3 regions of the Kitasatospora sp. P5_F3 genome follow, and region 2 is predicted to be linked to each of the others. Evidence: riboswitches for the same ligand, from Rfam matches in the RefSeq annotation. Region 2 holds a riboswitch; each other region holds the start of a gene.
What was found. A riboswitch is a leader RNA that binds a small molecule or an ion and turns the genes downstream of it on or off. The one in region 2 is predicted to bind cobalamin.

Region 1: another riboswitch for cobalamin. It lies ahead of ACXJMZ_RS25760 (ribonucleoside-diphosphate reductase subunit alpha); the one in region 2 lies ahead of ACXJMZ_RS08635 (prenyltransferase/squalene oxidase repeat-containing protein).
Region 3: another riboswitch for cobalamin. It lies ahead of metE (5-methyltetrahydropteroyltriglutamate--homocysteine S-methyltransferase); the one in region 2 lies ahead of ACXJMZ_RS08635 (prenyltransferase/squalene oxidase repeat-containing protein).

The regions. Positions count from the first base shown of each region.
Region 1 is NZ_JBFUMY010000050.1:61,183-68,626, forward strand. Features, by position in the region: partial or broken gene ACXJMZ_RS25755 (ribonucleotide-diphosphate reductase subunit beta) at 1-536, opposite strand, end outside; gene ACXJMZ_RS25760 (ribonucleoside-diphosphate reductase subunit alpha) at 560-2,992, opposite strand; cobalamin riboswitch at 3,151-3,311, opposite strand; gene ACXJMZ_RS25765 (hypothetical protein) at 3,458-4,369, shown strand; gene ACXJMZ_RS25770 (GNAT family N-acetyltransferase) at 4,392-4,886, opposite strand; gene ACXJMZ_RS25775 (helix-turn-helix domain-containing protein) at 5,196-6,137, shown strand; gene ACXJMZ_RS25780 (histidine phosphatase family protein) at 6,134-6,880, opposite strand; gene mctP (monocarboxylate uptake permease MctP) at 6,995-7,444, opposite strand, start outside.
Region 2 is NZ_JBFUMY010000010.1:114,199-121,642, reverse strand. Features, by position in the region: gene ACXJMZ_RS08665 (N-acetylmuramoyl-L-alanine amidase) at 1-58, shown strand, start outside; gene ACXJMZ_RS08660 (hypothetical protein) at 198-1,091, opposite strand; gene ACXJMZ_RS08655 (prenyltransferase) at 1,134-2,192, opposite strand; gene ACXJMZ_RS08650 (class I SAM-dependent methyltransferase) at 2,189-2,923, opposite strand; gene ACXJMZ_RS08645 (glycosyltransferase family 4 protein) at 2,980-4,299, opposite strand; gene ACXJMZ_RS08640 (TetR family transcriptional regulator) at 4,641-5,231, shown strand; adenosylcobalamin-variant (AdoCbl-variant) riboswitch at 5,450-5,523, shown strand; gene ACXJMZ_RS08635 (prenyltransferase/squalene oxidase repeat-containing protein) at 5,619-6,950, shown strand; gene ACXJMZ_RS08630 (SCO2322 family protein) at 6,947-7,444, shown strand, end outside.
Region 3 is NZ_JBFUMY010000064.1:6,460-13,903, forward strand. Features, by position in the region: gene ACXJMZ_RS29100 (hypothetical protein) at 1-390, opposite strand, end outside; gene metE (5-methyltetrahydropteroyltriglutamate--homocysteine S-methyltransferase) at 487-2,814, opposite strand; cobalamin riboswitch at 2,949-3,162, opposite strand; gene efeO (iron uptake system protein EfeO) at 3,331-4,467, shown strand; gene efeB (iron uptake transporter deferrochelatase/peroxidase subunit) at 4,484-5,779, shown strand; gene efeU (iron uptake transporter permease EfeU) at 5,823-6,671, shown strand; partial or broken gene ACXJMZ_RS29125 (magnesium and cobalt transport protein CorA) at 6,694-7,444, shown strand, end outside.

The sequences.
Region 1 (7,444 bases), on a different contig from region 2:
CCGTAGAAGAACAGCCCCTCGACGCAGGCCGCGAAGCAGATCAGGTTGAGCAGGAAGGCCCGGCGGTCGTCCTTGCTCTGCAGCGAGTCGAGGTGGTCGACCGCGTTCATGTACTTGAAGCAGAACTGCGCCTTCTGGTGGATGGAGGGGATGTTCTCCACCGCGTCGAAGGCCGCCGACCGGTCCTCGGGATCGGGCAGGTAGGTGTCGAGCAGCGTCAGGTAGAACTGGACGTGCACGGCCTCCTCGAACAGCTGCCGGGACAGGTAGAGCCGGGCCTCGGGGGAGTTGATGTGCTTGTAGAGGCTCAGCACCACGTTGTTGGAGACGATCGAGTCACCGGTGGCGAAGAAGGCGACCAGACGGCCGATCATGTGCCGCTCGCCGTCGCTGAGCTTGGCGAGGTCGGCGACGTCGGAGTGCAGGTCCACCTCCTCGACGGTCCAGGTGTTCTTGATCGCGTCGCGGTACTTGTCGTAGAACGACGGGTAGCGCATCGGACGGAGCGTCAGCTCGAAGCCCGGGTCGAGCAGCATCTTCTCGCGGTCGGGGGTGGTGCTCACTGGCAGGCCTCGCAGGACTCGGGGTTCTCCAGGGAGCAGGCGAGCGCTGCCTCCTCCTCCGGAGTGAGGGTGGTCGGAGCGGCCACCGCGACGGGGGCGGACGGCGCCGGGACGGCGGCGCGGGCGGCACCGGAGGCGGCCTGGGCGATCCGGGTGGCCGGGCGCGAGCGCAGGTAGTAGGTGGTCTTCAGACCGACCTTCCAGGCGTACGCGTACATCGAGCTCAGCTTGCCGATGGTCGGCGCAGCCATGAAGAGGTTCAGCGACTGGCTCTGGTCGATGTACGGCTGCCGGGCGGCGGCCAGGTCGATCAGCGCCCGCTGCGGCAGCTCCCAGGCGGTGCGGTAGAGCGAACGGACCTCGGCGGGCAGCCAGTTGAGGTCCTGCACCGAGCCGTTCGACTCGCGCAGCGCGTCCCGGGTCTGCGCGTCCCAGACGCCCAGCTCCTTGAGGTCGCGGATCAGGTACGGGTTGACCTGGAGGAACTCGCCGGAGAGGGTCTCGCGCTTGAACAGGTTGGACACCTGCGGCTCGATGCACTCGTACACGCCGGCGATCGAGGCGATGGTCGCGGTCGGCGCGATCGCCAGCAGCAGCGAGTTGCGCAGGCCGGTCTCGGCGATGGTGGCGCGCAGCGCGTCCCATCGGTCGGCCCACTGCGGCGCGGTCTCGAAGTGGTCGATGTGCAGCTGGCCGCGGGCGGCGCGGGTCTCCGCGTACGCCTCGTGCCGGCCGAGCTGGACGGCCAGCTCGCTGGAGCGCTCGTAGGCGACCAGCATGATCCGCTCGGCGATCAGCGTGGAGAGCTGCTTGGCCTCGGCCGAGTCGAAGTCCAGCCGGAGCTGGAAGAAGACGTCCTGAAGGCCCATCACGCCGAGGCCGACCGGGCGCCAGCGGGAGTTGGAGGTGCCGGCCTCGGGGGTCGGGTAGAAGTTGATGTCGATGACCCGGTCCAGGAAGGTCACGGCGGTGCGCACGGTGGCGTCCAGCCGGTCCCAGTCCATGGAGTTGAGCAGGTCGGCGGCGGTGGCGCCGATCGCGACGTGCGCACCGAGGTTGACCGAGCCGAGGTTGCAGACCGCGGTCTCGGAGTCGTCGGTGACCTCCAGGATCTCGGTGCAGAGGTTCGAGGAGTGCACGGTGCGGCCGGGCACGGCGGTCTGGTTGGCGGCCCGGTTGGCGGCGTCCTTGAAGGTCATCCAGCCGTTGCCGGTGGTGGCCAGGGTGCGCATCATCCGGGCGTACAGGGTCTGCGCCGGGATGGTGCGGACGGCCTTGCCCTCGGCTTCGGCCTTCAGGTAGGCGGCGTCGAAGTCGGCGCCCCAGAGGTCGACCAGCTCGGGCACGTCGGCGGGGGAGAACAGCGACCAGTCGGCGTTGGCGTTCACCCGGCGCATGAACTCGTCCGGGATCCAGTGCGCGAGGTTCAGGTTGTGCGTACGCCGCGCCTCCTCGCCGGTGTTGTCGCGGAGCTCCAGGAACTCCTCGATGTCGGCGTGCCAGGTCTCCAGGTACACGCAGGCGGCGCCCTTGCGGCGGCCGCCCTGGTTCACCGCGGCGACCGAGGAGTCCAGGGTGCGCAGGAACGGGACGATGCCGTTGGACTTGCCGTTGGTGCCGCGGATCAGGCTGCCGCGCGAACGGATCCGGCTGTAGGAGAGGCCGATGCCGCCGGCGTGCTTGGAGAGCCGGGCGATCTGCGCGTAGCGGCTGTAGATCGAGTCCAGGTTGTCCAGCGGCGAGTCCAGCAGGTAGCAGGAGGACATCTGCGGGTGCTTGGTGCCGGAGTTGAAGAGCGTCGGCGAGGAGGTCAGGTACTCCAGGCGGCTCATCAGGGTGTAGAGCTCGGCCACCTCGGCCACCGACTGCTCGGTGTCACCGACCGCGAGACCGGCCGCGACCCGGAGCAGGAAGTGCTGCGGGGTCTCGATCACCTTGCGGGTGATCGGGTGGCGCAGCAGGTACCGGGACTGCACGGTGCGCAGGCCGAAGTACTCGAAGCGGTCGTCGCCCTGCTGGTCGATCAGGGCGTCGAAAGCGTCGGAGTGCTTGGCCACGAACGCGGCGGTGACGTCGCCGATCAGGCCCTCGGTGTGGCCGACCACGATCGAGGCGGAGAAGGAGACGGCGCCCTGGCCGATCGCCTCGTCCTGGATCTCCAGGGCGAGCAGGCGGGCGGCGAGCTTCGAGTACTGCGGGTCCTCGGCGATCATCGAGGCGGCAGCTTCCACGGCCAGTCCGCGCAGCTCGGCGAAGTCCGAGTTGGCGTTCCGGCCGCGCAGCGCAGCGGCCGCGACGTGGCCGGGGTCCACCTGGGGCAGGTCGATGCTGCGGTCGGTGAGCAGCCGAAGCAGCGCAGCACCAGGGTCGGTGTGAGCGGAGTCGGCAGAACCCTGGGAGGGCAGGGCAACTGAGGCAGCGATGGTCAAGGCGCTTCTCTCCTGGCGGCGGCGGTCGGCGAGGGGCTACCGGACCGTCAGGGCACAGGGGAGCGGCGCGGAACACCTGACGGCGCGCGCGAATACCCCCCCGGCCCGCCCGCGAGGCCCGGATGTCACTGCTGTGCTGAATGGCGTCTGCGGGGAAGCCGTGTCGCACACCGTCGGCAGGTCCTCGGACTCACGGGCGCCCCTTGGGCCGCGCGCTCACCGCTGCGGGGCAGTCCCGGAATCACACCGGGTTCCCCTGCTTCGACAGCGAGAGCGAGCATACATGTAGTGGCACCCTGCCGACGTGACCCCACATCTTGTGCGCGCAGTGTGTCGGGCTGACTCCTCGTCGGGTTCGGGGACGACGCCGTCGGATCGGTCGGCGGACGGTCGGCGCACACTGCCCGGGCACAAAACAGTCACCGATCGGCCCTGCGTCGGCGCTTTGGATTACTATCTCGCCTCATGAGCGAGGGAACGGGTACGCCGACCGGTCAGCAGCCCGAACAGCCGATACCGGGCCAGCCGGTCCCGCAGCCTCCGTACCCGCAGCCGGGGCCGGGGCAGCCGGGTGGCATGTATCTGCCGCAGCAGGCCCCGTGGCAGCAACAGCAGCAGTTCGGCGGGCCGGTTGAGCCCGACTGGGCCGATCTGGCGGACCGTCACGAGCAGGAGTCCCGCAAGCGCCGTCGGCGCCTGATCGGTGGCGTCGTCGTCGCCGTCCTGGTGGTCGGCGCCCTGACCGCCACCGGTGTGGTGATCGCGGGCAAGCGCGGGGAGGAGCCCAAGCCCGGCCCGACCACAGCCGTCTCCTCGCCGGCGGCCTCTCCCGCGAAGCCCACCCCATCGCCGAAGGCCGCCGACCTGTTGGCGAGTACGGCCACCGACAAGGGGCCGACCGATGCCGCAGCCCTCTTCCCGGCCCAGACCAGGACGATCGACGGCCGGACCTGGACCCGACTGGTCACGGACAGCGACGCCGCCTGCGGCACGACGACGGGCGGGCTGGGCAAGGTCCTGGTCGGCGCTTCCTGCCGGGGCCTGGTGCGCGCCAGCTACGTCTCCGAGGGCAGCGTGGTGACGGTCGGAATCGCGGTGTTCGAGAAGAAGGAGAGCGCCGACGCGGTGCTGGCCAAGCATGTCGGGGCGATCCAGGGGCTGGTCGAGAAGGGCGCCAACTTCTGCACCTCGGGCGGCTGCCCGGAGACGCACGCCTCGCTCGGCCGGTACGTGTTCTACACGGTGGCCGGCTCGCTCAAGCCCGAGGTGAAGGACGACCCGGTCTCGGCGGCCGCGGCCAAGTCCTTCGCGGACTTCACCAAGAAGACCCTGACGGACCGGGTCATCAAGAAGGCCTCGGAGAGCCCGGCCGGCTGACGCCCGCGGGCCGGACGGCTCGTCAGAAAGCCATCGCGTAGACCAGCAGGCGCACCCCGGGTCGGACGTCCCAGTCCCGCTCGGGGGTTCGCCGGAAGCCCAGCCGCTCGTAGAGCCGGTGGGCCGAGGTCATCGACGGGCGGGTGGAGAAGGCCATCCCGGTCAGCCCGAGCTCCCGGCTGCGGGCGATCGAGGCGCGGACCAGGGCCTCGCCCGCTCCCCGGCCGCGCGCCGCGCCGCTGACCGCGAGCATCCGGATCTCACCCTCGGACGGTTCGGCGATGTCGGCGAAGCCGGTGCCGCCGACCGCGAAGGTCACGCAGCCGAGCACTCGTCCGTCGGCCGGATCGACCGCGACGAGGAGTTCCGCCTGCTCGAACCGAGGGCGGGCGTCAAGGAGTTGAGCGGCGTAAGGGCCGTCGGCCGGGCTGTGGCCGTCACCGACGAAGGCTTCGTGGGTGACGGCTCCGACTGCTTCGAGATCGGCTTCGACGGCGCGGCGGATGACGAGGTCCATGCTGCCAGTCTGCCCGAACGCGAGTCCGATGCGGCGGGCAGGGCGCCGAGCAGCCGGTCGCCGGGAGCGGGTTCGCGGGGATAGCCGCCGGGGTGGTGCCAGTTGTCGCGGCCGTGCCGGGAGTTGCGCTCGACGTCCCGGCCGACCAGCGCGCCCAGCAGGGCGAACGAGCCGAGGACGGCGAGCAGGGCCAGGGCACTTGCGAGGGTGGAGGAGTTCATGGCTCCACTCTCCCGCCGCCCGCGCGGCGGGACGAGTGGCAGAAATGACCTGTTGCATCGATATCCTGCCATCGGGCATCCTGACAGCATGCTGCAGAACGTCGTCACCGTGGTGCTGGAAGAGGTCCACCCCTTCGAACTCGGCCTGGCCTGCGAGGTCTTCGGCCTCGACCGGAGCGACAACGGCCTGCCGGTCTACGACTTCGCGGTGGCCTCCGACCGGCCGGGGAAGCTGCGCACCCACGCCGGGTACAGCATCGACGTCGAGCACGGTGCCGAACGGCTGGCCCAGGCCGACCTGGTGATCGCCGCCGCCACGACGATCCGGGACGAGTACCCGGCGCCGCTGATCGAGGCGCTGCGGGCGGCGGCCGAGCGCGGCGCGCGCGTTCTCTCGATCTGCAGCGGCGCCTTCCTGCTCGGCGCCGCCGGGCTGCTGGACGGCCGCCGCTCCACCACCCACTGGCGGCACACCGACCGGCTGGCCGCCCGCTTCCCGCTCACCAGGGTCGAGCCGGACGTGCTCTACGTGGACGAGGACCCGGTGATCACCTCGGCCGGCACCGCCGCCGGGATCGACGCCTGCCTGCACCTGGTCCGCAAGCTCCAGGGCGCCGAGGTGGCCCGTGGGATCGCCCGGCGGATGGTGGTCGCGCCGCACCGGGACGGCGGGCAGGCCCAGTTCGTCGCCCGGCCGCTGCCGGAGAACGACGAGGACTCGCTCGGCGGCCTGCTCGACTGGCTCCGCCGGCACCTGCACCAGGAGCTGACGGTGGAACAGCTCGCCGCCCGGGCCCACATGTCGCCGCGCACCTTCGCCCGCCGGTTCCAGCAGGAGACCGGCACCACCCCGCACCGCTGGCTCACCAACCAGCGCCTGCTCCAGGCCCAACGCCTGCTGGAGGGCACCAACGAGCCGGTCGAGATGGTCGCGGCCTCCTGCGGCTTCGGTAACGCGGCCACCCTCCGCCACCACTTCACCCGCTGGCTCGGCACCACCCCGCAGGCCTACCGCCGCACCTTCGGCTAGAGGTGGTCGGTGCGGTTCCACGAATCCGGGCGGAGCGAGCCGGCCCGGTTGCGCCAGAGACTGGTGGAGCAGTTGGCGACGGGGGGGAGATCGAGCAGCTGGGATTCGCTCAACCGGTCGAGGACGTAACGGATCATCAGCACCGGGCAGTCGTGCGCGACCACCAGCACCGGCCGGCCGTCCTCCTCCTCACGGAGGTCCCGGAGCAGGCTCCGCACCCGCAGCGCGACGTCCAGAAACGATTCGCCGCCCGGCGGGCGGTAGTAGAGCTCGCCCATCTTGCGCCGGCGGGCCGCCTCGCCCGGGTGCTCCTTCTCGATCGCGGCCTTGGTGAGCATCTCCAGCACGCCCAACTCCCGGTCCCGCAGCCGGTCGTCGTGGCGGACGGTCAGACCGACCGGCACCGCCCCGAGCCCGCTCGCCTGGGCGAGCGCGATCCGGGCCGTCTCGGTGGTCCGCACGTAGGGCGAGCACCAGACCGAGCGCGGCCGGTCGGCCGGGGGGAGGGCGGCCCACCAGCGGCCGAGTGCCTGGGCCTGCGCCTGGCCGTGCAGCGAGAGCGGGATGTCGGCGTCCCGGCAGGTGATCGGGACGGTCAGCGCGCCGGTCTCGGTCGCGAGCTGGAACTCGACGTTGGCGATGCTCTCGCCGTGTCTGGTGGCGATCAGCACCGAGGGCTGGGGCGCCGGGGTGCGGACGGTGCTGCGGTGGCCGTTCAGGACGTTACTGCTGGGTTCCGCCATGTTCTTCTCCCCGTGGTCCGGTCATAGAAATGATCGCGCCGTCCTTCCAGTGTTGACCGGGAGGACGGCGCGATCACAGGGCGCGCGCGGTACGGGCCGGTGCGCCCGGGTGAATCAGTGCGCCGCGACAGGCTCCGGAGCCTCCGGGGCGTCGGCCGTCTTCGACCGGGGCGGGGCCTCGGCCGTGTAGTCGGACGAGCTGGTCTCGTCGACGCTGTCGGCCACCTTGGCGGCCCGCAGGACCAGCGTGAGCACCACGGTGACCAGCACGTTGAGCACGAAGGCGGTCAGGCCGATGTAGCCGATCTCGCCGATGCCGGGGATCTCGGCCGAACTGCCGCCGAAGTGCTTGGTGGCGGCCGAGGAGACCCCGTACGCCTTCCAGGTGCCGTAGGTCATGCCGACCGCCCAGCCGGCCAGCAGCGCCCAGCGGTGGAACCACCGGGTGAACAGGCCGCCGACGATCGACACGAAGGTCTGCAGGATCCAGATCCCGCCGAGCAGCTGGAGGTTGATCGCGAACTGCTTGTCCATCAGCAGCACGAAGGCCAGCGCGCCGACCTT
Region 2 (7,444 bases):
GGCCGCCCAGGGCATTGCAGACGCGCTGACCGCCTACCTCACCACAGCCGCGAACTGACCGGGGGCCGAACACGGGTGATTTGCCACGACACTCCCCGTTTCGGGAGCCCGCCGTGCAGGACCGAACCGCTTGGCCCTAGGCTTTTGCACCGTCCGAACCACACTGCCGTCCACGACATACACCGACGAGGGGAACGTTAGTGAATCTGCGCGCTCTCACCAGGGGAGACGCCGCCGTCGCAGGTGCGGCCGTCCTGCTGTTCATCTCTTCCTTCCTGCCGTACGTCTCCTTCGAGTACTGCATCACCTCGAAGGCCTGCAGCTCCAGCTCGCAGAGCGCCTGGTCCACCGCGCTCTTCCCGGTGCTGCCCTCGGTCTACCTGCTCGGCCTGATCGCCGCGGCCCTGATCCTGCTGCACCGCTTCCAGGGCGAGGCCGTCGCCGGTCGCCTGGTGCTCGGCCTGCGGCTCGACCAGTGGGGCGTCGCACTGGCCGTCGCCGCGCTCTGGTCCGGCCTCTGGGCGCTGGCCGGCGGTGGCAGCGCCACCGGCTACGGCCACGGCTTCGGTGCCTACCTGGGCGTGCTCGCCCTGCTGGTGCTGGCCGGTGCTTCCGCGGCCGGTCCGCTGGTGCCCGCGCTCAAGGCTCCGCTGCTGACCGACAAGCCCCCGGTCACCCAGGCCCCGTACGCCGGCGCCCCGGTCGGCGGCTTCCAGCCCGCCCCCGGCCAGCCCGGTCAGTACGGCTACCCGGCCGACCAGGGCCTGGGCCAGGCCCAGCCCGCCCAGGGCGGCCTGCCCGGCTACGCCACCCCGCCGGAGCAGCAGCACGGTTACGGCTACCCGACGCCGGGTCAGGCCGTCGGCCAGCCCGCCCCCGCGCACCAGGAGCCGACCCAGGTCCAGCCCGCCGTCGCGATGCCGGGCCCGGCCGCTCCGGCCGCGGACTTCGCGCCGTTCTGGTTCGCCGTCCCGTCCCCGCGTCAGCTCGCGCCCAGGGACAACCCGGTCGGCCCGCCGGTCGGCGAACTGGTGCCCGGCACCTGGTACCTGGCGGTCGAGCAGCGCGGCAACTCGCTGGCCCGGGGACATCACGTCCCCGGGCCCTCTTCCGTACGCTCGGCTCCCGTACGCTCAGCAGCAGTCGCTGACGACCAGTCCGGCCGGCAGCTGCTCCCCGCCGAAGACCGACACCGTCGCGTGGTCGCCGCCCAGCGCCGCCACCGCGAGCAGCAGTGCCCCGGCCGTCCAGGTGGTGCGCTCCTCGGGCCAGATCGCGTCGTCCTCGAAGACGTACCCGGTCCAGTACGAGCCGTCCTGGTGCCGCAGGTGCTGGATCCAGCGCAGGATCTCCACCGCGCGGTCGGACTGGCCCACCGCCCAGAGTGCGAGCGCCAGTTCGGCGCTCTCCCCACCGGTCACCCAGGGCCGGTCACTGACGCAGCGCACGCCCAGGCCCGGCACCACGAAGCGGTCCCAGTCGCGTTCGATCCGGGCCACCGCCTCGGGGCCGCGCAGTGCGGTGCCGAGCACGGGGTAGTACCAGTCCATCGAGTAGCGGTCCTTGTCGAGGAACCGCTCCGGGTGGTGGGCGATCGCGTGCCGGAGCCGCCCGGCCGCCAACTCCCAGTCCGGCTGCGGCTCTTCGAGGTAGTCCGCGATGGCGAGACCGCACCGCAGGGCGTGCAGGATGCTGGACGAGCCGGTCAGCAGCGCCTCCTGCGGCGCGCTGCCGTCCTCGTCCTGCCGCCAGGCGATCGGGCCGCCCGGCAGCCGCAGACCCACCGTGAAGTCCAGCGCCCGGCGGACCGTCGGCCAGATCCAGTCCAGGAAGGCGTCGTCGCCCGAGGAGAGGTGGTGGTGCCAGACGCCGACCGCCAGGTAGGCGCAGAAGTTGGTCTCCTTGGCGCGGTTGGTCACCTCGCCGTCCACATACGCCGCGTACCAGGAGCCGTCGGCGTTCTGATTGGCCGCCAACCAGCGGTAGGCCGCCTCGGCGGCCGCGTGCTCGCCCGCCGTGTCCAGGGCCATCGCGGCCTCGGTGTGGTCCCAGGGGTCGAGGTGGCCGCCGGCGAACCACGGGATGGCGCCGTCGGGCTGCTGGTCGGCCAGGATCGACTGCACCGTGTCGGCGGCCTGACGGGCGTCCAGCACCCCGTCCAGCAGCAGCGCCTCCGGGATGGCGGCCGTCATGAGCCTGCCCGCCTGGGCTTGCTGGCGTACACCACGAAGCTCTTGCCGAGCACCGGGTTGAGCGCCTTCTCGGCCGCCTTGGTGATCCTGGAGATCACCGGGGTGCCGACGATGTCCCAGACCAGCAGCTGGTGGTAGGCGCGGACCGGCAGCGCCTTGTCGTTGTTGACGCCGACCGCGCACTTGATCCACCAGTACGGCGAGTGCAGCGCGTGCGCGTGGTGCTCGCCGTACGGCTCCAGGCCGGACTCGCGGACCTTCTCGACCAGCTCGTCGCCCTTGTAGATCCGGATGTGGCCGCCCTCGACCTCGTGGTACTCGTCGGAGAGCGCCCAGCAGATCTTCTCCGGCAGGTAGCGCGGCACGGTGACGGCCAGCAGGCCGCCCGGCTTGAGCACCCGGACCATCTCGGCCAGCACGCCCTTGTCGTCCGGGATGTGCTCCATCACCTCGGAGATGATGATCTTGTCGAAGGTGTCGTCGTCGAACGGCAGGTTGAGCGCGTCACCCTCCATCGCGACCGCCGAGGCGCCGGCCGGGGCCTCCCCGGCCTGCTCCATCGCGGCGAACCACCGGCGCACCTCGGCGATCTCCTCGCCGTTCTGGTCCAGGGCGACCACGTTCGCGCCACGCCGGTAACACTCGAAGGCGTGCCGGCCCCCGCCACAGCCCAGGTCGAGCACCCGGTCGCCAGGGGCGAGCGGGAAGCGGGAGAAATCGACGGTCAGCACTGCGGGGCTCCCATTCGTTGGTACTCGGCAAAAAAGTTGACCGGCCGTCAGACCGGTCAGGCGACGTAGCGCCAGCCCGCGCCGGCCCGGGCCCGCTGCCCGGCCCCGGTGGCGATCGCCGCCCGGTAGCGGTCCACGGTCAGTTCGGCGGCCCGCTGCCAGGTGAACCGGGCGAGCACCCGCTCCCGGCCGGCCGCACCGAGCTCGGTCCGCAGCTCGGGGTCGTCCAGCAGCCGGCCGAGCGCGGCGGCCAGCGCACCGGCGTCGCCGGGCGGCACCGCCAGGCAGGTCTCGCCGTCCGGGCCCGCCACCTCGGGGATCGCGCCGCCGGTGGTGGCGACCAGCGGGGTGCCGGTGGCCATCGCCTCGGCGGCAGGCAGCGAGAAGCCCTCGTACAGCGAGGGCACGCAGGCCACCTCGGCGGAGCGGTACAGGTCCACCAGCTCCTGGTCGGTCAGCCCGGTACGGAACTCGATCCAGCGCTCCAGCCCGAACCGGCGGACCGCCTCGGCCACCGGACCCTCGCCCCGCTGCGGCTTGCCGACCACCACCAGGTGCGCGTCCCGCTCGGTGCGCAGCTTGGCCAGCGCCTCGACCAGGTGCACAAGACCCTTGAGCGGTACGTCCGCGCTGGAGGTGGTGACGATCCGTCCGGGTACCTGGGCGATCTCTGCCGAGGGCGACCAGAGCCGGGTGTCGGCGCCGATCGGGACCACCGCGATGTTGCCGGGCGGGGTGCCGAGCTGCTCGGCGATCTCGGTCTTCGAGCTGCCGGAGACGGTGATCACGTGCTCCAGCCGGGCGGCCACCCGGCGCTGCATCCGGGTGAAGGCGTACCAGCGGCGCAGCGAGATCCGCTTCAGCCGGGTCGGCGCGGCGGCCAGCTCCAGTCGGCGGTCCACGGTGATCGGGTGGTGCACCGTGGTGACCAGCGGGAAGCCGTGCCGCTCCAGGCCGAGCAGGCCGTAGCCGAGGGTCTGGTTGTCGTGCACCACGTCGTAGCGGCCCTTGTGCGCGGCCAGGTACTGCCGGGCCCGGAGCGAGAAGGTGAGCGGCTCGGGGAAGCCGCCGGTCCGCATCCCGGCCACCTCGAGCACGTCCACCAGGCCCCGGTACTCGGTGAGCGCCGGGGTGCGGAACGGGTCGTCGGCGCGGTACAGGTCCAGGCTGGGCAGCTCCACCAGCCGGACACTGCCGGGCCCCTCGACCGGGTCGAGCACCGGGAAGGGCTGGGCCCCGATCACGTCCACGTGGTGCCCGAGCCCGGCCAGCTCACGGGACAGGTGCCGGACGTAGACGCCCTGGCCGCCGCAGTACGGGTCGCCCCGGTAGGACAGCAGGGCGATCCGCAGCGGTCGCGGCGGCAGCGCGGTCATCCGGGGCTCCTGTCCCCTACTCCCCGGCCTGCGCGGCGGCGGGAAAGTAGATCACGTTTCATGATGGTGGAGCTCGTCATTGGGCTGATCGAACAATGAGAGACCTTGACGATACCGGCCCGCACCCGAGGGCGGCAGTTCGCCCCCGGGGATTGCTACTGACGGGTACGTCAGTACCGGAGGCATCCATTCTGACCCGTCCGCGCACCCCGCCCACCCGGCGTTCACTGTGACATAACTCTCGGACCACCCGGCCGCTGACATATCCTCACTTCCCACCCCATGGTTGAATCACCTCGATCCTTGATCCGGTCACCCACGCGCGCGCTCTGGGAGCCTCCTTGACCACCACCGCCGCCCTCGGTACCGGCCTCACCCCCCGGCAGGCCGAACGCCGCCGTCGGATCCTGCGGGCCGCCACCMCGCTGGCGGCCCGGGGCGGCTACGAGGCGGTCCAGATGCGCGAGGTGGCGGAGAGCGCCGAGGTCGCGCTCGGCACCCTCTACCGCTACTTCCCGTCCAAGGTGCACCTGCTGGTCGCGGTGATGCAGGAGCAGCTCCAGCAGCTGCACGAGCAGGTCCGCCGCCACCCGCCCGCCGGCGACGACCCGGCCGGACGGGTGGCCGAGACCCTGACCCAGGCCTTCCACGCGCTCCAGCGCGAACCCCGGCTCGCCGAGGCGATGGTCCGCGCGCTCTCCTTCGCGGACCGCTCGGTCGGCGCCGAGGTGGACGCCGTGTCGGCCGTCACCTCGGCCATCGTGCTGGACGCCGCCCAGCTCGGCCCCACCCCGTCGCCGACCCAGCAGGCCGCCCTGCGGGTGATCGGCCACACCTGGCACGCCACCCTGCTCGCCTGGCTCTCCGGCCGCGCCTCGCTCGCCGAGGTCCGCGGCGACCTGCACACCGCGGCCCGGCTGCTCGTCCTCTGACGCTCCGTCCGTCGATCTCGTCCTTCTCCGCCAGGTGCTTCCAGAACACTCAGGTGCCGCCGCGTCAGGACCTCGGCCGGCGGCCCTCCTCCTTTCGCGGGCACAGAACTGGTACCAGTTCCAGCCTCGGGGTGCCCGCTGTGTCCGTACCCTGTCCGCTCGGGGCACTCCGGTCGGCCGGTTAGAGTCTTGGACGCAGGATCAACAACTTCATCCGCTCCTCGTGCGGGGGAAGCCGGTGCGACTCCGGCGCTGACCACGCAACCGTCACAGTCGGGATGCCCGCCGGGGAGCGAGCGGCAGTGCCGGGTTTCCCGGCTCCGTCGAGGTCTACGGGCGGCCCGCCTCGGGCCGCTGCTCCGCTCACCGAAAGGCACGTCGACCCTCATGCTCACCACCGCCCGCACGGGCGCCGCCGCGCTGGCCGCCGCCGCTCTGCTGATCGGCGCCGCCGCCCCCGCCCTCGCGGACACCCCCTCCCCCGCCGCCGCCCCGGCCGCGCTCTACGGCAAGGGCGACCCGACGTACGACGGCGTCTGGCGGCAGTCGCTGGCCCTCACCGCGCTCGGCGCCGTCAAGGTCGTCCCGTCCGACGCTGCCGTGGGCTGGCTGACCGGTCAGCAGTGCGCTGACGGCGGCTGGGCCTCGTTCCGGGCCGACACCGCCGTGGCCTGCGACGCCAAGACCGAGGACAGCAACGCCACCGCGATGGCGATCCAGTCGCTCAAGCTGCTCGGCGGGCACCAGGACGCGGTGACCCGGGGCACCGACTGGCTGAAGACCGTTCAGAACGCGGACGGCAGCTGGGCCTTCAACCCCGGCAACCCGGGTGACGCCAACTCCACCGGACTGGCCGTCAACGCGCTGATCGCCGCCGGTCTCGACCCGGCCGCCGTCGCCAAGAGCGGCAAGAACGGCTACGACGGCCTGGCGCTGTTCCAGCTCGCCTGCGCCGCCCCCGCCGAGCAGCGCGGCGCCTTCGCCTACCAGCCGGCCCCGGACGGCGCGCTCAAGGCCAACGACCTGGCCTCCGCGCAGGCCCTGCTGGCCGCGGCCGGCGGCAAGCTGCCGGTCGTCAACACCAACCGGGTGGACGCCGCGCCCAAGCCCCTGGACTGCGCCGCCGCCCCGGCCACCGTGCCGCACGCGGACTCCGCCGAGGCGGCCGGGGCCTACCTGGTCGCCCAGTTGGGCGCCAACGGGCAGCACCTGATGCAGACCATGCCCGGTGCCACCGCCACTCCCGACTTCACCGCGACCGCCTGGACGGTGCTCGGCCTGGTCCAGTCCGGGCACCCGCAGCAGGCCGCCCCGGCCGCCGACTGGCTGGCCGGCAACGGCTACCCGTGGGCCGCCAAGGGCGCCTCGGGCACCGACGCCTCGGCCGCCGCACTGCTGCTGCTGACCGCCCAGGCCGCCGAGCGCGACCCGTACGACTTCGGCGGTACCAATGTGGTCCAGCTGCTGATCGACTCGGGCCCGGCGCCCAAGTCCCTCCCGGCCGCCACCACCTCCGCCTCCGGCCCGGCGGGCACCGAGGCCGACGACGACAACGGCTTCTCCCCGGTCTGGCTGGTCGGTATCGGCCTGCTGGTCGGCATCGGCGGCGGCCTGCTGCTCAGCCTCCAGCGCAAGCGCGGCACCCACACCGTCGGTGCCCCCAGCAAGGCTGCGGGCGACAAGGCGGACACCAAGTCCGAAGGTGACAAGCAGAAGTGACCTCCCCTCACTCCCGGACGGCGGTGGCGGCCCCGGCCGTCGCCGCCGTCCTGGCACTGCTGCTGGCACTGCTGCTGGCACTGCTGCTGCCGTTCCTGCTCGCCGCACCCGCGCACGCCACCGGCTACCGCTACTGGTCGTTCTGGAAGTGGTCGGGCAGCGCCTGGGCGTACCAGCAGCAGGGCCCCGCGGTGTACGTCCCGCCGGACGGCGCGGTGGACGGCTGGCGGTTCGCGGTCAGCCCCGACGGTGGCAAGGACGCCGCCCGGCCCACCGCCGCCGGTGACTTCGGCACGGTCTGCGCCACCACCCCGGCGCAGGCCGGGAAGAAGCGGATCGCCGTGGTGCTGGACTTCGGCACCACCGCCGACGCCCCGGCCGGCGAGACCCCGCCCGCCGCCCGGACGGTGTGCGCGGCGGTCCCCACCGCCGCCAGCTCGGCCGAGGTGCTGGCCGCCGTCGCCCCGCCGCTGCGCTACGACGCCAACGGCATC
Region 3 (7,444 bases), on a different contig from region 2:
GTGCACCAGGAGCATCTGCGGCTCGATCGACATCGACATCGGCAGCTGCTCGGCCGAGGCGGCCGGCATCTCGTGCGCCATCTCATGAGCCATGCCGTGCGCCATGCCGTGATGGTGCATCGGCTGACGCTCCGGCACCGCACCCAGCCCGAACAGGTGGTGCAGCCCGTACTGGGTGGCGAAGCACGCCCCCAGCAGCGCCCCGAGGCCCCGGCGCTGCCCGGCCAGCAGGTAGCCGCCGCCGGCCGTCAGGCCGACCGCGAGCCCGAGCATCCCGGGCTGGACCGGAGCCCCGCCGGCCAACCGGTGCACCCCGAGCGACGCGGCCGCACACACCGCCGCGAAGGCGACGGCGCGGAACGCGCGGAACAGGGGCTGGCCGGTATGCACTGAGGAAGGATGACAGACCCGACGCCCGCCCGGCAGAGGGGGTGACCGGTCCGTCAGGTCCGGCCACCCCGCTTCGTCACTGCTCGGCGGCGGCGGTCACAGCGAGCGCCGGACGTCCACGGCCGCCGCCACCAGGGCGGCCAGCGCGGGCCTGACCTCGGCCCAGCTGCGGGTCTTCAGGCCGCAGTCGGGGTTGACCCAGAGGCGTTCGGCGGGCACCGACTTGAGGGCGGTCCGCAGCAGCTCGGCCATCGCGTCGGCGGTCGGCACCCGGGGGGAGTGGATGTCGTACACGCCGGGGCCGACCTCCCTCGGGTAGTCGCCGAGTTCGCCGGTGACGGCCATCCGGGAGCGGGCCGCCTCCAGCGAGATCACGTTGGCGTCCAGTTCCTCGATCGCGGTCAGGATGTCGCCGAACTCGGCGTAGCACATGTGGGTGTGCACCTGGGTCGAGGGCAGTACCCCGGAGGTGCTGAGCCGGAACGCCTCGGTGGCCCAGGCCAGGTAGCCGGCATGGGCGGCCCGGCGCAGCGGCAGCGTCTCGCGCAGCGCGGGCTCATCCACCTGGATCACCGCCGCGCCGGCCGCCTCCAGGTCGGCCACCTCGTCCCGCAGGGCCAGCGCGACCTGCCGGGCGGTGTCCGCGAGCGGCTGGTCGTCCCGGACGAACGACCAGGCCAGCATGGTGACCGGGCCGGTCAGCATGCCCTTGACCGGACGCTCCGTCAGGGCCTGCGCGGTACGGAACCACTCGACCGTCATCGGGGCGGGCCTGGCCACGTCGCCCGCGATCACCGGCGGCCGGACGTACCGGCTGCCGTAGGACTGCACCCAGCCGTGCCGGGTGGTCAGGAAGCCGGTCAGCTGCTCGGCGAAGTACTGCACCATGTCGTTGCGTTCGGGCTCGCCGTGCACCAGCACGTCCAGACCGGCCAGCTCCTGGAAGGCGATCACCTCGCCCACCTCGGCGGCGATCCGCTCCTCGTACGCGGCCCGGTCGAGCCGGCCCGAGCGCAGCTCGGCGCGGGCGGCCCGGAGCGCGTCGGTCTGCGGGAAGGAGCCGATCGTGGTGGTCGGCAGTGGGGGCAGGCCGAGCCTGGCCTGCTGGGCGGCGGCACGCTCGGGGTACGGGGCGGCCCGCCGGGCGTCCCCGGGGGTGACGGTGGCGCAGCGGGCCCGGACCGCAGGGTCGTGGGTGAGCGCGGAGGCGCTCCGGGAGGCGCGGGCGGCCCGGTTGGCGGCCAGCTGCGGGGCGACCGCGTCCCGGCCCTCGGTGAGGGCCCGGGCCAGCGTGACCGTCTCGGTCACCTTCTGCCGGGCGAAGGCCAGCCAGCGCTGCACCTGTGGGTCCAACTCCCGCTCCAGGCCCGCGTCCAGCGGCACGTGCAGCAGCGAGCAGGACGGTGCCACGTCGACCCGCCCGGCCAGTCCGAGCAGCGGGACCAGGGTGGCCAAGGCCTGCTCCAGGTCGGCGGCCCAGACGTTGCGGCCGTCGATCACGCCCGCGATCAGCCGCTTGCCCGGCAGGCCGCCGAGTGCGGCCAGCGCGGGCAGGTTGGCGGCGGCGGGGCCGGTGAAGTCCAGCGCCAGGCCCTCCACCGGGGCCTTGGCGAGCACCGGCAGCGCCTCGCCGAGGGCGTCGAAGTAGGACGCCACCAGCAGCTTCGGACGGTCGGTCAGGGCGCCCAGGTCGCGGTAGGCGCGGGCGGCGGCGTTCAGCTCGGCCGGGGTGCGGTCCTGGACCAGCGCGGGCTCGTCCAGCTGGACCCAGTCGGCGCCGGCCGCCCGCAGGGTGGCGAGCAGTTCGGCGTACACCGGCAGCAGCCGGTCCAGCAGGGTGAGCGGCTGGAAGTCGGCGGCCACGCCCTCGGCGGGCTTGGCCAGCAGCAGGAAGGTGACCGGCCCGAGCAGTACCGGACGGGTGGTCAGCCCGGCCGCCCTGGCCTCGGCGAACTCGGCCAGCGGCTTGGCCGGGTCGGCCCGGAACACACTGTCGGGGCCGAGCTCGGGCACCAGGTAGTGGTAGTTGGTGTCGAACCACTTGGTCATCTCCAGCGGCGCCGCCTCGGCGGTGCCCCGGGCCATCGCGAAGTAGACCGCGAGCCGCTGCTCGGCGTCAGCGTCGGCGTCGGTGCTGTCGGCCGGGGCGAGCGCCGCGTGCCGGGGCGGGATCGCGCCGAGCATCCAGGCCGCGTCCAGCACGTGGTCATACAGCGAGAAGTGATTGCTGGGCAGTTCGCCGAGGCTGGCCCCGGCGAGGGCGGTGAAGGTCTTCCGGCGCAGTTCGGCGGCGGTGGCGAGCAGCTCGGCGGCGCTGCTGCGGCCGGACCAGTGGCGCTCGACGGCCTTCTTCAACTCACGGTCGGGGCCCTGCCGGGGGTAGCCGTGCAGGGTGGCGACGGTGGTGGGGGTGATGCCGGTCACGGAACTCTCCTTCGCGAGTTCGCGCGGGCCAGGAGGCGCGGGTACACGAAGGACCGGGCGATCCGTCAAGGAGCTGCCCGTGCCGCCGCCGACCCGCCCACGAGGTCCCGGTGTGAGGCCACGCTCCGCCGGTCGCGGGCGCGTGGGCAGTGGCAGGTCTTCGGACTCGCGGGCTCGCCGGGTACCGGCTCCTACCGGCCGTCGCTTCCCGAACGCGCTTGCGTCCAGTGCTAGTTGACGGCTTTCGTTCCCACTCACCGCTGCGGGGCAGTTCCGGACTCACACCGGATTCCCTCTTGCGACACCCTGCCTGGCGGACAGGGCGAACCAGCTGCACGGACCACCCTAGACCCTCCGTCCGACAGTCCGTCAGAAAAGCCGCCCGGGGGTCTTTGCCGATCTGTGACCACCCCCGGTGTGGGCAAGTGCTTAGGCATGGCTTAGCTTACTCCTGGGTGAGGGTGTCCTAAGTAGCCTCCGCCCGTCCCTCAAGCCGTCCCCGTCCGTGGAGTCCTGATGCCCGTCCGTCGCCCGCACCTCGCCGCGCTGCTCTCTCTCGCAGTGGCCGGAGCCGCGCTGACCGCCTGCACCGAGCAGAAGAAGGACGTCTCCTCGGACGGTGCGATCCAGGTGAACGCCTCGGACAGCTCCTGCGAGCTGTCGAAGACCAGCTTCCCGGCCGGTGCGGTCAACTTCGCGGTGCAGAACAAGGGTTCCAAGGTCACCGAGGTCTACGTCTACGCCGCGGGCGACAAGATCGTGGCCGAGCGGGAGAACATCGGGCCCGGCACCAAGGCCGCCATCACCTCCGAGATCAAGGCCGGCGAGTACGAGGTCGCCTGCAAGCCGGGCATGACCGGCGACGGCATCCGGCAGAAGATCACCGTGACCGGTGCCGGCGCCCCGGCCAAGGGTGACCCGCGCCTGGACAAGGCGGTCGCCGACTACCGCAAGTACGTGCAGGAGCAGGCCGACGCCACCATCCCGCTGGTGCAGAAGTTCGCCGACGCGATCAAGGCCGGGGACCTGGAGGGCGCCAAGGCGGCCTTCGCCCCGTCCCGGGTCGGCTGGGAGCGGACCGAGCCGGTGGCCGAGAGCTTCGGTGACATCGACCCGAAGACCGACGTCCGCGAGGACGGCCTGGAGCCCGGCCAGGAGTGGACCGGCTGGCACAAGCTGGAGAAGTCGCTCTGGGAGGCCGGCGCGATCACCGATGCCGACAAGAAGCTTGCCGACCAGCTGGTCAGCGACCTGAAGGAGTGGCAGAAGGTGGTCGGCACCGCCGACATCACCGCCACCAGCATGGCCAACGGTGCCAAGGAGCTGCTGGACGAGGTCGCCACCGGCAAGGTCACCGGCGAGGAGGACCGCTACAGCCACACCGACCTGTCCGACTTCGCGGGCAACGTCGAGGGCGCGCTGAAGGCGTACGAGCTGATCAAGCCGGTCGCCGCCGAGAAGGACCCGGAGCTGGCCAAGACCCTGGACCAGGAGTTCGCCGCGCTGCAGGCGATGCTCGCCAAGTACAAGCAGGGCGACAGCTACACCTCGTACGACAAGGTCGCCGAGCCGGAGCGGAAGGCCTTCTCGGACGCCGTCAACGCGCTCGCCGAGCCGCTGTCCAAGCTCGCCGCCGCCGTCGTGGTCAAGTAAGGCCTGAGGGAGAGTCATGAGCGAGCAGACGCAGGAACCCGCCGTGGAGCAGGGCCAGCAGGACCAGCAGCCCAAGGGCTCGGTCAGCCGACGCGCCGTCATCGGCTGGGCCGGGGCCGGGGTGGCGCTGGGCGCCGCCGCGGTCGGCACGGTGGCCGCGGCCACCCAGGGCTCGGACGAGCAGGCCGAGGCCGCCCTCAAGGCGGTCCCCGACATCGAGTTCTACGGCGAGCACCAGGCCGGCATCGCCACCCCGGTCCAGGACCGGCTGCACTTCGCGGCCTTCGACGTCTCCACCACCAGCCGGGACGCCCTGATCCGGGTGCTCAAGGAGTGGACCAAGGCGGCCGCGGTGATGACCGGCGGCCGCGAGGTCGGCGCCGGGGCGACCGGCCTGGCCGAGGCTCCGCCGGACGACACCGGCGAGGCGCTGGGCCTGCCCGCCTCCCGGCTGACCCTGACCATCGGTTTCGGCCCGACGCTGTTCGAGAAGGACGGCAAGGACCGGTTCGGCCTCAAGGCCAAGCGGCCCGAGGGCCTGATCGACCTGCCGCCGTTCCCGCACGACAACCTGGACCCGGCCCGCAGCGGCGGCGACATCTGTGTGCAGGCCTGCGCCGACGACCCGCAGGTGGCGGTGCACGCGATCCGCAACCTGGCCCGGATCGGGATGGGCGTGGTCACCGTGCGCTGGTCCCAGCTCGGCTTCGGCAAGACCTCCTCCACCACGCCCGAGGCACAGACCCCGCGCAACCTGATGGGTTTCAAGGACGGCACTCACAACGTCTCGGGCAAGGACACCCCGACCCTGGCCGAGCACGTCTGGGCCGCGCCCGGCGACGGCCCGGAGTGGATGACCGGCGGCTCGTACCTGGTGTCCCGGCGGATCCGGATGCACATCGAGACCTGGGACCGCACCCCGCTCTCCGAGCAGGAGGACATCTTCGGCCGGACCAAGCGCGAGGGTGCCCCGTTCGGCAAGCAGAAGGAGCACGACGCCCCCGACCTGGAGGCGATGCCGAAGGACTCGCACGTCCGGCTGGCGCACCCGGACAGCAACAGCGGAGCCAAGCTGCTCCGCCGGGGCTTCTCGTTCACCGACGGCTCGGACGGTCTCGGCCGACTGGAGGCCGGGCTGTTCTTCCTGGCGTACCAGCGCGACACCCGCAAGGCCTTCGTCCCGGTGCAGCGCAAGCTGGCTGCCACGGACGCCCTCAACGAGTACATCCAGCATGTCGGTTCGGCGCACTTCGCCTGCCCGCCGGGGGTCCGCAAGCCCGGTGAGTGGTGGGGTCAGTCGCTCTTCGGCTGACCTGCCCCACTCCTCACCCCCACAAGCACCGGAGGACACCCCCGTGTTCGGCAACTACCTGATCGGCCTGCGCGAGGGTCTCGAAGCCAGCCTGGTGGTCTGCATCCTGATCGCCTACCTGGTCAAGACCGACCGCCGGAAGGCGCTCGCCCCGGTCTGGACCGGCATCGGGGTGGCCGTCGGCCTGAGCATGGCGTTCGGCGCCCTGCTCACCTACGGCTCCAGCCAGCTCACCTTCCAGGCGGCCGAGACGCTCGGCGGCACGCTGTCGATCATCGCGGTCGGGCTGGTCACCTGGATGGTGTTCTGGATGCGCCGGACGGCCCGTCACCTCAAGACGGAGCTGCACGGCAAGCTGGACGCGGCGGTCGCGATGGGCACCGGTGCACTGGTGTTCACCGCCTTCCTGGCCGTCGGCCGGGAGGGCCTGGAGACCGCGCTGTTCATCTGGGCAGCGGTGGAGGCCACCAGCGACGGCGTCCGGCCACTGGTCGGCGCCTGCCTGGGGCTGCTCACCGCGATCTTCCTCGGCTGGCTGTTCTACCGGGGCGCGCTGAAGATCAACCTGGCCAAGTTCTTCACCTGGACCGGGGCGATGCTGGTCGTGGTGGCGGCCGGGGTGCTGGCCTACGGCCTGCACGACCTGCAGGAGGCCGACATCCTGCCGGGCCTGGCGAACCACGCCTTCGACATCAGCACGACCATCCCCCGGGACAGCTGGTACGGCACCCTGCTCAAGGGTGTCTTCAACTTCCAGCCAGACCCGACGAAGCTTCAGGTCTGGGCCTGGGGGCTGTACGTGGTGCCCACGCTGTACCTGTTCCTGCGCAAGCCGGGCAAGGCGGCCGCGCCTGCGAGCCCCGCGAGTCCCGTGAAGGCCGACGCGAGCTGACGCCCCGCCACCCGCCGCGTGTCCTTGGGCCCGCGTGGACCCCCGCGCCGAGCACCTGAGCGACGACGGGGGGCACCTGGAGCGCTCGGTGGTGGACGCAGCCGTGTACCGGGACGGCCACCGGACCGCCGGTGGCGACAGCCTGGCCGAGGTCTACCAGCAGGTGCCCGGCGAGCCCGGCACGATGGCCTGGATCGGCCTCTACCGGCCGGCCGAGGAGCAGATGCTGGAGGCCGCCGAACGGTTCGACCTGCACGAGCTCGCGGTCGAGGACGCCATCGTCGCCCACCAGCGGCCCAAGCTGGAGCGCTACGGCGCGACCCTGTTCGTGGTGCTCCGGGCGGCCCGCTACCTGGACGAGAGCGAGCAGGTCGACTTCGGCGAGATCCACCTCTTCGTCGGCCCGCAGTTCGTCCTGACGGTGCGCCACTCGCAGTCCCCGGACCTCTCGGTGGTCCGCCGCCGGCTGGAGGACGATCCGGAGCTGCTGGCGCTCGGCCCCGAGGCGGTGCTTTACGCCGTGCTGGACGCGGTGGTGGACGGCTACGCCCCGGTGATCGCCGGGCTTCAGCACGACATCGACGAGATCGAGACCGAGGTATTCAGCGGCGACCCCAAGGTCTCCCGACGGATCTACGAGCTCTCCCGCGAGGTGATCGAGTTCCAGCGCTCGACCCGTCCGCTGCTGGAGATCATGGCCAGCCTGGAGGCCGGCTTCGGCAAGTACGGCACCGACGAGGAGCTCCAGCGCTACCTGCGCGACGTGGCCGACC